Regions from separate parts of the Streptomyces sp. 5-10 genome, predicted to be linked through region 2. Evidence: riboswitches for the same ligand, from Rfam matches in the RefSeq annotation. Region 2 holds a riboswitch; each other region holds the start of a gene.
What was found. Region 2 has a riboswitch for S-adenosylmethionine ahead of thrC (threonine synthase). Riboswitches for the same ligand answer to the same signal wherever they lie in the genome.

Region 1 (3,602 bases), on a different contig from region 2:
TCAGTGTGGCCTTGACGCGTCCGCGCCGCCCCGCCAGCAGCCGGTCCAGATCGGCCCGGCTCAGCGAGAGCGCGTCAGGGCCCTGATCGCCGATGATCCGGTCGATGTCGCCGTCGGTGGCGGCGAGCCAGATGCCCTGGAGTTTGCGCTGGTCCTCGTAGCCGAGGCGGTGGCCGTCGTCGAGGTCGAAGGCGACGCGCTGGAACCGGCCGGCCGGTTCGGACTCCGCCCCGCAGACCAGCCGCCCGGTCATGCCGAAGTGCAGCACGACCGTGGGCCCGTCGGTGGGGGCGATCAGCCACTTGCCGTGGCGGCGCGGTGCCGCGAAGCGGCGGCCCTTGAGGTCACGCTTCAGCCGCTGTGCGGTCACCCCGTGCAGCACCCCCGGATCGGCCACCTCCGCCCGCTCGACGCGGCGGCCCTGGGCGCAGGAGGCCAGCGTCCGCCGGAATCCCTCGACGTCCGGAAGCTCGGGCATAGCGTCAGGCTACGCCCGGGGCTTCCGTCATGCGTTGTGGAGGGCGCACCCGTTCGGGGGTCTTCATCGGATAAAGTACCGAATTATGCGATTCATGCGCGTCGCCTCGGGGGGGAGCGGTCGCAGCCAGACGCTGTTCGCGATCACACGGTGTCTGCCGTTCCTGGTCCTGGCGGCGGTGCTCGGCATCGAGCTCTCCCCCGCGCACACCCTCTACACCGGCCCCCTGCTCTCCCCGGCGCCGGCGCTGGCGGCGGTGACCATGGGGCCGGTCGGCACCGTCGGGGTGGCGTTGCTGGCGGGCGTCGTCAGCGCGATCACCGCCACCCACAACGACGCCTGGGGCACCCCACAGGTGTACATGAATCTGCTGGCCCTGCTGGTGGTGGCGGTGGCGAGCGTGGCGACCAGCGCGGTGCGGGTGCGCCGGGACCGCGAGCTGACCCATATCCGCCGGATCGCCGAGGTGTCCCAGAACGTGGTGCTGCGGCCGCTGCCCGCCCGGATGGGCGTGGTGAACACGGCCAGCGTCTATCTGGCGGCCGAGCGCGGTGCGCAGATCGGCGGGGACCTCTACGAGGCGATGTGCACCCGCTACGGAGTGCGGCTGATCGTCGGCGATGTACGGGGAAAGGGGCTGGCCGCGGTGCGGTCCGCCGCGGCCGTCGTGGGCGCCTTCCGGGAGGCGGTGCACTACGAGCGGGACCTCGCCGAGGTGATGCACCGCTGTGCGGCCGCGCTGGCGCGCGAGTACGAGCTGCTGGACCGCTCCCAGCTGCAGGACCCACAGGAGCTGGAGGAGCAGTTCGTCACCGTGCTCCTCGCCCAGGTGACGGACGAGTCGCTGGTCCAGCTGATCAACCGCGGCCATCCGCCGCCCCTGGTGATGCGCGAGCGCAAGGTGCGCTCCCTGGACCCGGCGCGCCCGCTGCCGCCCCTCGGCCTCGAGGAGTTCCTCGGCCCTCCCGCGATCGGCGTCGAGACCTTTCCGTTCCTGCCCGGTGACCGGCTGTTGCTGCACACCGACGGGGTGGTCGAGGCCCGCAACGACGACAACGAGTTCTTTCCGCTGCACCGGACCATGGAGACGCTGGACGGCGCCACCCCGGCCGAGTACCTGGACCGGCTGCGCCACGCCCTGGTCCGGCACACCGAGGGACGGCTCGCGGACGACGCGGCCATGGTCCTCGTCGAGCGGGACACCGGCGGCGCTGACCGGTCGTTCCGCTGAGCCGATCGCGCCGCCTTACGAGCCGGTCGCGCCAGGGCGCCGTGCATCCGCCGTGCCATCGGCCGGTGTTGGCCACTTCGGCATGGGTTGACGCCCTCGCGGAGCGCGACGACACTGTCAGGGACGGTCACGATTGTCAGCGCCCACCGTGCGGAACCCCCGCTCAGGTGGGTCATCGGCCCCGGCTCGTTGACAGGCAACCCTTCTCCCGCGACGGGGTGCCCCCGGGTGACGACCAGGTTTCGTCGGCGTGGACGGGACAAGCGCGGTCTCGCTGCCTCGCGAGCCCCCGATGATGGGATCGGTGGAGATGCCCAGGACCGACAGCCACGGGGACGGCGCCCGCCGGCGTCCCCGGCCGTTGTCCCCGCCGCTCCGCCGTCTCCGCCTCCTGACCAGGCGGCTCCACATCGATCTGCTGCGCATCTGCAGCGCCTCCAGTCCAGCCGTCTGAGTCGGCCCGAGCCGACACGGTCACCGAGCGCGGCCCCGCGCGCCGGGGGCCGGGTGCGTGTCCCGGCACCGTCCCGGCGAGTGCCCCGCGCGGGCTTCTCTTCCGTTGCGCCATCGGCGCCGCCCTCACCCGGCGGGGCCGGGGCTTTTCGTCACCTGCTTGGAGAGCCATGTCCGAGACGTTTCCGCTCAGTTCAGGTCCTGCCTCTCTTCTCGACCCCGACCCCTGCTCGGCCGGCCCCCGGATCGCCCCGCCCACACCACCGCACCGCTTCCGCAGCCGCATCGGCGTCGACCTCGCCGGTGGCTTCTATCCGGTGCCGCATCGCTACCGCCTCTACCTCTCCGCGAACTGTCCGCTCTCCCTGCGCGTCTCCATCACCCTCGATCTGCTCGGGCTGCGGGACACCGTGGCCACCACCCTCGTCGGGCTCCCGGACGACACCCCCGAGGCGTACGCCGCACTGCGCGGGGCCTACGAGGCCACCTGGCACCGCTACGGCGGACCGGTGGACGCGCCCGCGCTGTGCGACGGCTGGACCGGACGTGTCGTCAGCAATCACACGCCCGACATCCTGCGCGACCTCGCCGGCCATCTGAGCGACGGCAGCGGAGCCGGACGCCCCCGGCTGCGCCCGGCGGCCCTCGCCACGGAGATCGACGCCCTCCGGGACCTGCTCGACGCGGACATCACCCACGCCGCCCGGCAGGCCGGGACGGCGCCCGAGGCGGAGTGCCGGGACGCGGCGCTGGAGCGGCTGCTGACCGCCCTCGGCCGGCTCGACCGCGGGCTGACGGCCGCGCCGTACGCCCTGGGCGAGGAGCTGACCGCCGCCGATGTGGACCTGTGGGTGGCCCTCGTCCAGCTGGACACCGAGCACCGGCCCCTCCTGGACGCCGACGCGGCCGACCGGGTCTCCCGCCATGGGCAGCTGCGCGCCTATGTGCGGCGGCTGCACGCCCACCCGGCCTTCCACACCACGCTTCCGGAGGCCGTCCAGGACGAGGTCTCCTGAGAGGGGACATCGCTCCGGTGGTGGCGCACCGCCGCCTCCAGCGCCGGTATCCCGAGGTCGATCAGCGGGCGCTCAGGAGAGCGCGGCCCGGGCGTCGCCGAACTCGCCCATCGCCCCGGCCACGATGGCCTCCAGGCGGGCGTGGTGGGCGCCGCGCCAGTAGACCCGCCCACAGACCGTGCAGCGCGCGAAGACGTCGTACGTGCGCCGGGTGCCGTGCTGGAGCTGCTCCCGGACCGTCTCCTTGTCGGCGTCCTCCAGCGGCCCGTTGCAGGCGGTGCAGCGGGTCCAGGGCGCCAGGCCCGGGGTGAACCGGCCGAGGACGTCGCGCAGTTGCTCATCGGGCCGGTCGCTGTAGACATACGCCCCGGCCCACAGCTCGCGGCGGCGCAGCAGCCCCCGGTCGCGGGAGAGCAGCACCCGG
Region 2 (3,602 bases):
TCTTGGTCACGCCGACGGTCACGCCGCCCGCGGTCTCCGCGAAGATCCCCTCGGTGCGGGCCAGCAGCTTGATGGCGTCGACGATCTGCTCGTCGTTCACGTCCTCCACCGCGCCGCCCGTACGGCGGGCGATGTCCAGGACGTAGGGGCCGTCCGCGGGGTTGCCGATGGCCAGCGACTTGGCGATGGTCCGCGGCTTCTGCGGCCGGACGACGTCATGGCCGGCCTTGTAGGCGGTGGAGACCGGGGAGCAGCCCTCGGCCTGGGCGCCGAAGATCTTGTAGGGCCTGTCCTCGACCAGACCGATCGCGATCAGCTCCTTCAGCCCCTTGTCGATCTTGGTGAGCTGGGAGCCGGAGGCGATCGGGATGACGATCTGGTCCGGCAGCCGCCAGCCGAGCTGCTCGCAGATCTCGTACGCCAGGGTCTTGGAGCCCTCGCCGTAGTACGGCCGCAGATTGACGTTGACGAAGCCCCAGCCCTCGCCCGCCGGGTCGCCGATCAGCTCGCTGCAGAAGCGGTTGACGTCGTCGTAGGTGCCCTCGATGCCGACCAGCTCGCCGCCGTAGACCGCGGCCATGACGACCTTGCCCGCCTCCAGGTCGTGCGGGATGAAGACGCAGGAGCGGAAGCCCGCGCGGGCGGCCGCGGCGCCCACCGCGCCGGCGAGGTTGCCGGTGGAGGAGCAGGAGAGGGTGGTGAAGCCGAAGGTGCGGGCGGCCTGGACGGCGATGGCGACGACCCGGTCCTTGAAGGAGTGGGTCGGGTTCCCGGAGTCGTCCTTGATGTGCAGCTCACCGGTGACGCCGAGCTCACGGGCGAGGTTGTCGGCCTTGACCAGCTTGGTGAAGCCGGGGTTCAGGCTCGGCAGATCCGCCACGTCCGCCGGGACGGGCAGCAGCGGGGCGTAGCGCCAGATGCTGTTCGGACCGGCCTCGATGCGCCGGCGCAGCCCCTCCGGATCGCCGGCCGGGAGCTCGTACGCGACCTCGAGGGGCCCGAAACAGGCCTCGCACGCGAAGATCGGGCCCAGTTCGAACCGCTCACCGCACTCCCGGCAGGACAATGCGACGGCGGGGCCGAAGGCGCCGGAGGGGGAGGGGGAGGAAGTGGTTGAGCTTTCTACTGACTGCACAGCCATGGATGGCGAGGCCCTTTCTCCTCATCTTCCTCGCGACGCACTTCGCCACGAGACGGAATTGGCACCTTCCCGAGCTGGGAGCCTCGCTGCGGAATGCGAGATCAGCTGGAGGGTTGCCGGGGCTTCAACGGGCCGTTCCCTCTGCCCCTCTGGATGAGCGGTATGGCACCGGGCGGACCCGGGGCGTTTGTCGGCACCAGCGTCGTCGGGTACGTCGGTACGTCGGTAAACACCGAGGTCGACCCCGACATACGACGGCCATGTGCGTTGTTCAAGACTGTAACCGAAGGCCCGGATGGTTGAGCTAGCCGTCCGATGCGCGAGATGGATCACAGCGATCACGCAGGGGAGACACACAGGTGCTGGATGAGGTGGAGCGCTGGCTGAAGCGTCGCTCCTGGTCTGCCGACGACCGTCCGCTGGACCGCCTGCTGGCCGCGAAGCGGGCCGCGGCGACGACGGTGAGCGTGGTCCTGCCCGCCCTGAACGAGGAGGCCACGGTCGGCGAGATCGCCGGAACGATCCGGCGTGAGCTGATGGGCGAGGCGACGCCGCTGGTGGACGAGCTGGTGGTGCTGGACTCCGGCTCCACGGACCGCACCGCCGAGGTCGCCGCGGCGGCGGGCGCCACCGTCGTCCCCCGCGACTCGCTGCTGCCCCGGCTGCCCGCGCTGCCCGGCAAGGGCGAGGTGCTGTGGCGGTCCCTGCTCGCCACGAGCGGCGACATCGTCTGCTTCATCGACGCCGACCTGCGGGAATTCGAGCCGCGCTTCGTCTCGGGAATCGTCGGTCCGCTGCTGACCGACCCCACGCTTGAGCTGGTGAAGGGCATGTACGACCGCCCGCTCGGCGAGGTGGCGGGCCAGGGCGGCCGGGTCACCGAGCTGGTCGCCCGCCCGCTGCTGAATCTGCACTGGCCCCAGCTGGCCGGGTTCGTCCAGCCGCTGGGCGGGGAGTACGCGGCGCGCCGTTCGCTGCTGGAGCGGCTGCCCTTCCCGGTCGGCTACGGCGTCGAGCTGGGGCTGCTGGTCGACGCGCTGCACACGGTGGGGCTCGACGCGCTCGGCCAGGTGGACATCGGGGTGCGCAAACACCGCCACCAGGACGGGCAGGCGCTCGGCCGGATGGCGGCCGCGATCTACCGCACCGCGCAGCTGCGGCTGGCCCGGGGCCACTTGGTGCGGCCACGGCTGACCCAGTTCGACCGGGGCGAGAACGGCTTCGAGCCGCGTACGACGGCGGTGGACACCGAGGAGCGGCCGCCGATGATCGAGATACCGGAGTACACGGCGCGGCGCGCGGCGTGACGCGGGGCTGCGGCGCGGCGTGACGCGGAGCTGCGGCTCGGCGTGACGCGGGCTGCGGCTCGGCGCGCACCGGACCCGGACGCGGAGGGATGGCGTCCTGCACTGACGTGGCCGGAACCGGAATAGCACCTACGGGGCAAGAAACCGTACGTACGTTTGCGCGGGGCCGTGCCTGGCTAGGCTCGCGACATGGCAGTTCCGCGCACCGCCCCGATCCTGGTCGCGTCCAACCGCGGCCCGGTCTCGTACACCCTGGGCGAGGACGGCTCGCTCACCGCCCGGCGCGGCGGTGGCGGGCTGGTCTCCGGGCTCAGCGCGATCGGCCCCGACGCGGGCGCGGTGTGGGTGTGCGCGGCGCTCGGCGAGGGCGACCGCGAGGCGGCCCGGCGCGCCGGGGCGAGCCATCTGAACCCCGGTGACACCGGCGGCCAGCAGGTGCGGATGCTCGACATCGCGCCGGACGTCTTCGCCGCGGCGTACAACGGCGTCGCCAATTCGGTGCTGTGGTTCGTCCACCACCTGCTCTACCAGACCCCGGTCGAGCCGGTCTTCGACGCGGAGTTCGCCGAGCAGTGGGCGGCCTACGAGAGCTATAACGCGGCCTTCGCGGACGCGCTCGCCCAGGAGGCGGTGGACAACGCCGTCGTCCTGGTGCAGGACTACCACCTGGCGCTGGTGCCCGCGATGCTCCGCGAGCGCCGCCCCGATCTGCGGATCGGCCACTTCTCCCACACCCCATGGGCCCCGCCGGACTACTACCGGCTGCTGCCGGACGACGTCGCGGCGGGTGTGCTGCGCGGCATCCTCGGCGGCGACCGCGCCGCGTTCCTCACCGAGCGCTGGGCCACCGCCTTCGCCGACTGCTGCGCGGCGGTGCTGGGCGCGGAGATCGTCCGGGAAGGTGACGGCGAGGGCGGGGGCGGCGTGGCGACGGCCGTGCGCTTCGAGGGCCGGGAGACCCGGCTGGGCGTCCACGGCCTGGGCGCCGACGCGGACTTCCTGCGGGAGCGTTCGCGCCGGCCCGATGTGGACGAACGGCTGAGCGCTCTGCGGGCGCAGATCGGGCCGGGCCGGAAGTCGATCGTCCGGGTGGACCGCACCGAGCTGTCCAAGAACATCGTGCGCGGGCTGCTGGCCTACCGGCGGCTGCTGGA
Region 3 (3,602 bases), on a different contig from region 2:
AGCGACGCCACGCCACCAGGGCCCCGGCCCGGACCGCACGGTCCGGCCGGGGCCCCGGCCGTGCTGCCGATAGGCTTGCGACGGGCCGCTGAAGTGCGCGGACCCTTCCCTGCCCACCCCCACGGATCCAGGAGCGGACCATGGACGTTGTGACCCCCGCCGGAGGCGACAGCACCGCGACGGCCCGCACCTGGCCGGACGTACTGAGCTCGCTGATCGCCGGCCGGGACCTCGATGCCGACGACACCGCCTGGGCCATGGACCGGATCATGCGGGGCGAGGCCACCGACGCGCAGATCGCCGGTTTCGCGATCGCGCTGCGCGCCAAGGGCGAGACGGTCTCCGAGGTGGCCGGTCTGGTGCGGGCCATGTACGAGCACGCTCGGGTGATCGAGGTGCCCGGGGAGACCGTGGACATCGTGGGCACCGGCGGCGACCGCGCCAAGACGGTCAACATCTCCACCATGTCCGCGCTGGTCGTCGCCGGTACGGGCGCGCGGGTGGTCAAGCACGGCAACCGCGCCGCGTCCTCCGCCAGCGGCGCCTCCGACGTGCTGGAGAAGCTCGGCGTCAATCTGGACATCACCCCCGAGCGGGTGGTCGAGGTCGCCGAGGAGGCGGGGATCACCTTCTGCTTCGCGGTGAAGTTCCACCCGTCGCTGCGGCATGTCGCCTCGGCCCGGCGCGAACTGGGCGTCGCCACCCCGTTCAACCTGCTCGGCCCGCTGACCAATCCGGCGAAGGTCACCTGCCAGGCGACCGGGGTCGCCGATGCCCGTATGGCGCCCATCATCGCCGGGGTGCTGGCCGAGCGGGGCTCCTCCGCGCTGGTCGTCCGGGGCGACGACGGGCTGGACGAGCTCACCGTGACCACGACCTCCCAGGTGTGGGAGGTCCGGGGCGGCGCCGTGCGCCAGGAGACCTTCGACCCCCGGGACGTGGGCGTCGAGCGGGCCCCCGTGGAGGCCTTGCGGGGCGCGGACGCCTCGTACAACGCGGATGTGGCCCGGCGGCTGCTGGCGGGCGAGCGGGGCCCGGTCCGGGACGCGGTGCTGCTGAACTCGGCGGCGGCGCTTGTGGCGCTCGAGCGGGAGCCGGGGGACAAGCCCCTGACGGACCGGATCGGGGCGGGGGTGGCGCGGGCCGCCGAGTCGATCGACTCGGGCGCGGCGCGGGACGTCCTGGAGCGATGGGTCCGGGCCACCCACGCCTAGCCAGACCCCGGACCGGGGCTCTGCCTCTCTTCCCACGGCATCGCCATGCGGCTCCGCCGCGTGGCGGAGCTCCGCCACGGGGTCCAGGGGCGGAGCCCTTGGTATCGGGGAGGGGCGGGGAGGGGAAAGCATTGGTGTGCGGGCCCCGCCCTGTGGTCCGCCGGACATCCCTACGCGGGCCCCTTACGGCGCCCATGGTCTGTCCGGGATGCGGACAGGGCGTGGGCGCCGACGCCTGACATGGCATACTCCTGCCCAGGTCACGAGCGACAGCGACTACGGCCCCGGCCCGCTGTCCGGCAACCCTCCGTCCGTGGCGGGGTGCCCCGGGTGATGACCAGGCCGCCAGGCAGCGAGGCCGGCGGCAAGCGCGGACCCCTCGCACTAGGGGTCCTGGTGGTCGAGGGAGTTCTTCCGTGATGCAGCGAATGCGCTAGGGCCGAGCGGCCCCGTCTCTCCTCCATGTGCTCCGCGCGGTGCGGCCGTGCGTCGAGCGATTCTCCGCGCCCTGACGGCTGGCTCGACGCCGCCGTTTCCGTGCGCGTCACGCATTCCTTCGACCCCTTCGGGAGACTTCGCCATGTCCGCGCGCCCTGCCGCCACCGCTTCCGTCTCTGCCTCCACCGCCGCCTCCGCCTCCACCGCCTCCTCCGTCGCCGCCTGTGAACCGCTGCCCGTGCTGGGCAGCGATGTCCTGGTGCCCCTGGTCACCGGCGGCGAGGTGACCTACGCGGCGCTCGACTACGCCGCCAGCGCCCCCGCGCTGCGGCGGGTCTGGGACGACATCGCCGCCTACGCGCCGTACTACGGCAGCGTGCACCGCGGGGCGGGCTACCTCTCGCAGCTGTCCACCGACCTCTTCGAGAACAGCCGTAAGGATGTCGCCGCCTTCCTCGGCTGCCGCGAGGACGACCAGGTCGTCTTCACCCGCTCCACCACCGATTCGCTCAACCTCCTGGCCGCCGTGGCGCCCCGCGGCACCGAGGTCTTCGTCTTCGAGACCGAGCACCACGCCTCGCTGCTGCCGTGGGAGCAGCGGGAGGACGTCACCGTCCGCTACCTCAGCGCCCCGCGCTCCCCGCGGCAGGCGGTGGAGACGCTGGAGAAGGCGCTCGCGGGGCGCGCTGAGGGCCCGGCGCTGGTCTGCGTGACCGGCGCGTCCAATGTGACCGGCGAGCTGTGGCCGGTGCGGGAGCTGGCCGCGGCCGCGCACGCCCACGGCGCCCGTATCGTCCTGGACGCCGCGCAACTGGCCCCGCACCACCCCGTGGACATCGCGGCGGCGGACGTGGACTGGGTGGCCTTCTCCGGGCACAAGCTGTACGCGCCCTTCGGGGCCGGGGTGCTGGCCGGGCGGGCGGACTGGCTGCGGGAGGCCCGGCCGTATCTGGCGGGCGGCGGCGCCAGCCGTAAGGTCACGCGCAGGGACGACGGCGGCGTCGACGTCGAGTGGCACACCACCGCCGCCCGGCACGAGGCGGGCTCGCCGAACGTCATCGGTGTCTACGCGATCGCGTCGGCGTGCAAGGCGCTGACCGAGGCCGGTTTCGAGGGTCTGGTCGCCCGTGAGCGGCAGCTGATCGAGAAGGTGCGGGCGGGGCTGGCCGAGGTGCCCGAGGTGCGGGTGCTCTCGCTCTTCGGCGACGACGCGCCCCGGGTCGGCGTGCTGTCGTTCGTGGTGGAGGGCTGGAACAGCTCCCACTTCGCGGCCGCGCTCTCCGCGGAGTACGGCATCGGCGTACGCGACGGGCTGTTCTGCGCCCATCCGCTGGTCCGCACCCTGCTGGACAGCGAGCCCGACGAGCCGGGCGAGTGCGGCGCGCCCGAGGCCGCGCCGGGGGAGCGGTCGCTGAACGCGATCCGGGTCAGCTTCGGGGCGGGCACCCCGGACGAGCATGTGGAGCGGTTCGTGGGCGCCGTGAAGGAGCTGGTACGCGACGGCGCCCGCTGGAGCTACCGCACCGAAGACGGCCGCTGCGTCCCGGCCCGCGGCTGAGGCGCCTGGCCCAGCAGTTCGGGGCGCCGGGCCCTGCGGGGGCTCTTTCCCCTCCCCGCCCCTCCCCACAACCAGGGGCCCCGCCCCTGGACCCCGGAAGGTCGACGAGCCGGCCGCCGCCGCCGTGAACACCTGCACCGGCGAGCTGATCGCGGTCGGCGCGCCGGCCCGGCGGGTGGCCGGGTGTGTGTCCGGGTCGTCTGGTCGGGGGGTTGGGGTGGAGCCCCGCTTTCGGCCCTAGCCGTCCAGGCCGATCGCGAACGCCGCCTCCAGGTCGTGCTGCGAGTACGTCCGGAAGGCGATGTGGGTCTCGGTCGAGGCCACCCCCGGCAGCTTGCTGATCTGGCCGGTGATGATGTCCGCCAGGTCGTCGTGCCGGGCCACCCGCACCA

Region 1: linked by a shared signal. The riboswitch ahead of IEJ02_RS23540 (glutathione S-transferase C-terminal domain-containing protein) and the one ahead of thrC (threonine synthase) in region 2 are both predicted to bind S-adenosylmethionine.
Region 3: linked by a shared signal. The riboswitch ahead of IEJ02_RS27425 (aminotransferase class V-fold PLP-dependent enzyme) and the one ahead of thrC (threonine synthase) in region 2 are both predicted to bind S-adenosylmethionine.

What each region holds. Positions count from the first base shown of each region.
Region 1 is NZ_JACVYG010000022.1:8,537-12,138, reverse strand. Features, by position in the region: gene IEJ02_RS23550 (Fpg/Nei family DNA glycosylase) at 1-478, opposite strand, end outside; gene IEJ02_RS23545 (PP2C family protein-serine/threonine phosphatase) at 564-1,709, shown strand; SAM riboswitch class IV at 1,835-1,981, shown strand; gene IEJ02_RS23540 (glutathione S-transferase C-terminal domain-containing protein) at 2,333-3,178, shown strand; gene IEJ02_RS23535 (Mut7-C RNAse domain-containing protein) at 3,251-3,602, opposite strand, start outside.
Region 2 is NZ_JACVYG010000083.1:6,355-9,956, forward strand. Features, by position in the region: gene thrC (threonine synthase) at 1-1,141, opposite strand, end outside; SAM riboswitch class I at 1,160-1,301, opposite strand; gene IEJ02_RS45145 (glucosyl-3-phosphoglycerate synthase) at 1,501-2,448, shown strand; gene IEJ02_RS45150 (alpha,alpha-trehalose-phosphate synthase (UDP-forming)) at 2,638-3,602, shown strand, end outside.
Region 3 is NZ_JACVYG010000028.1:32,911-36,512, forward strand. Features, by position in the region: gene trpD (anthranilate phosphoribosyltransferase) at 141-1,214, shown strand; SAM riboswitch class IV at 1,473-1,591, shown strand; gene IEJ02_RS27425 (aminotransferase class V-fold PLP-dependent enzyme) at 1,795-3,210, shown strand; gene IEJ02_RS27430 (Lrp/AsnC ligand binding domain-containing protein) at 3,448-3,602, opposite strand, start outside.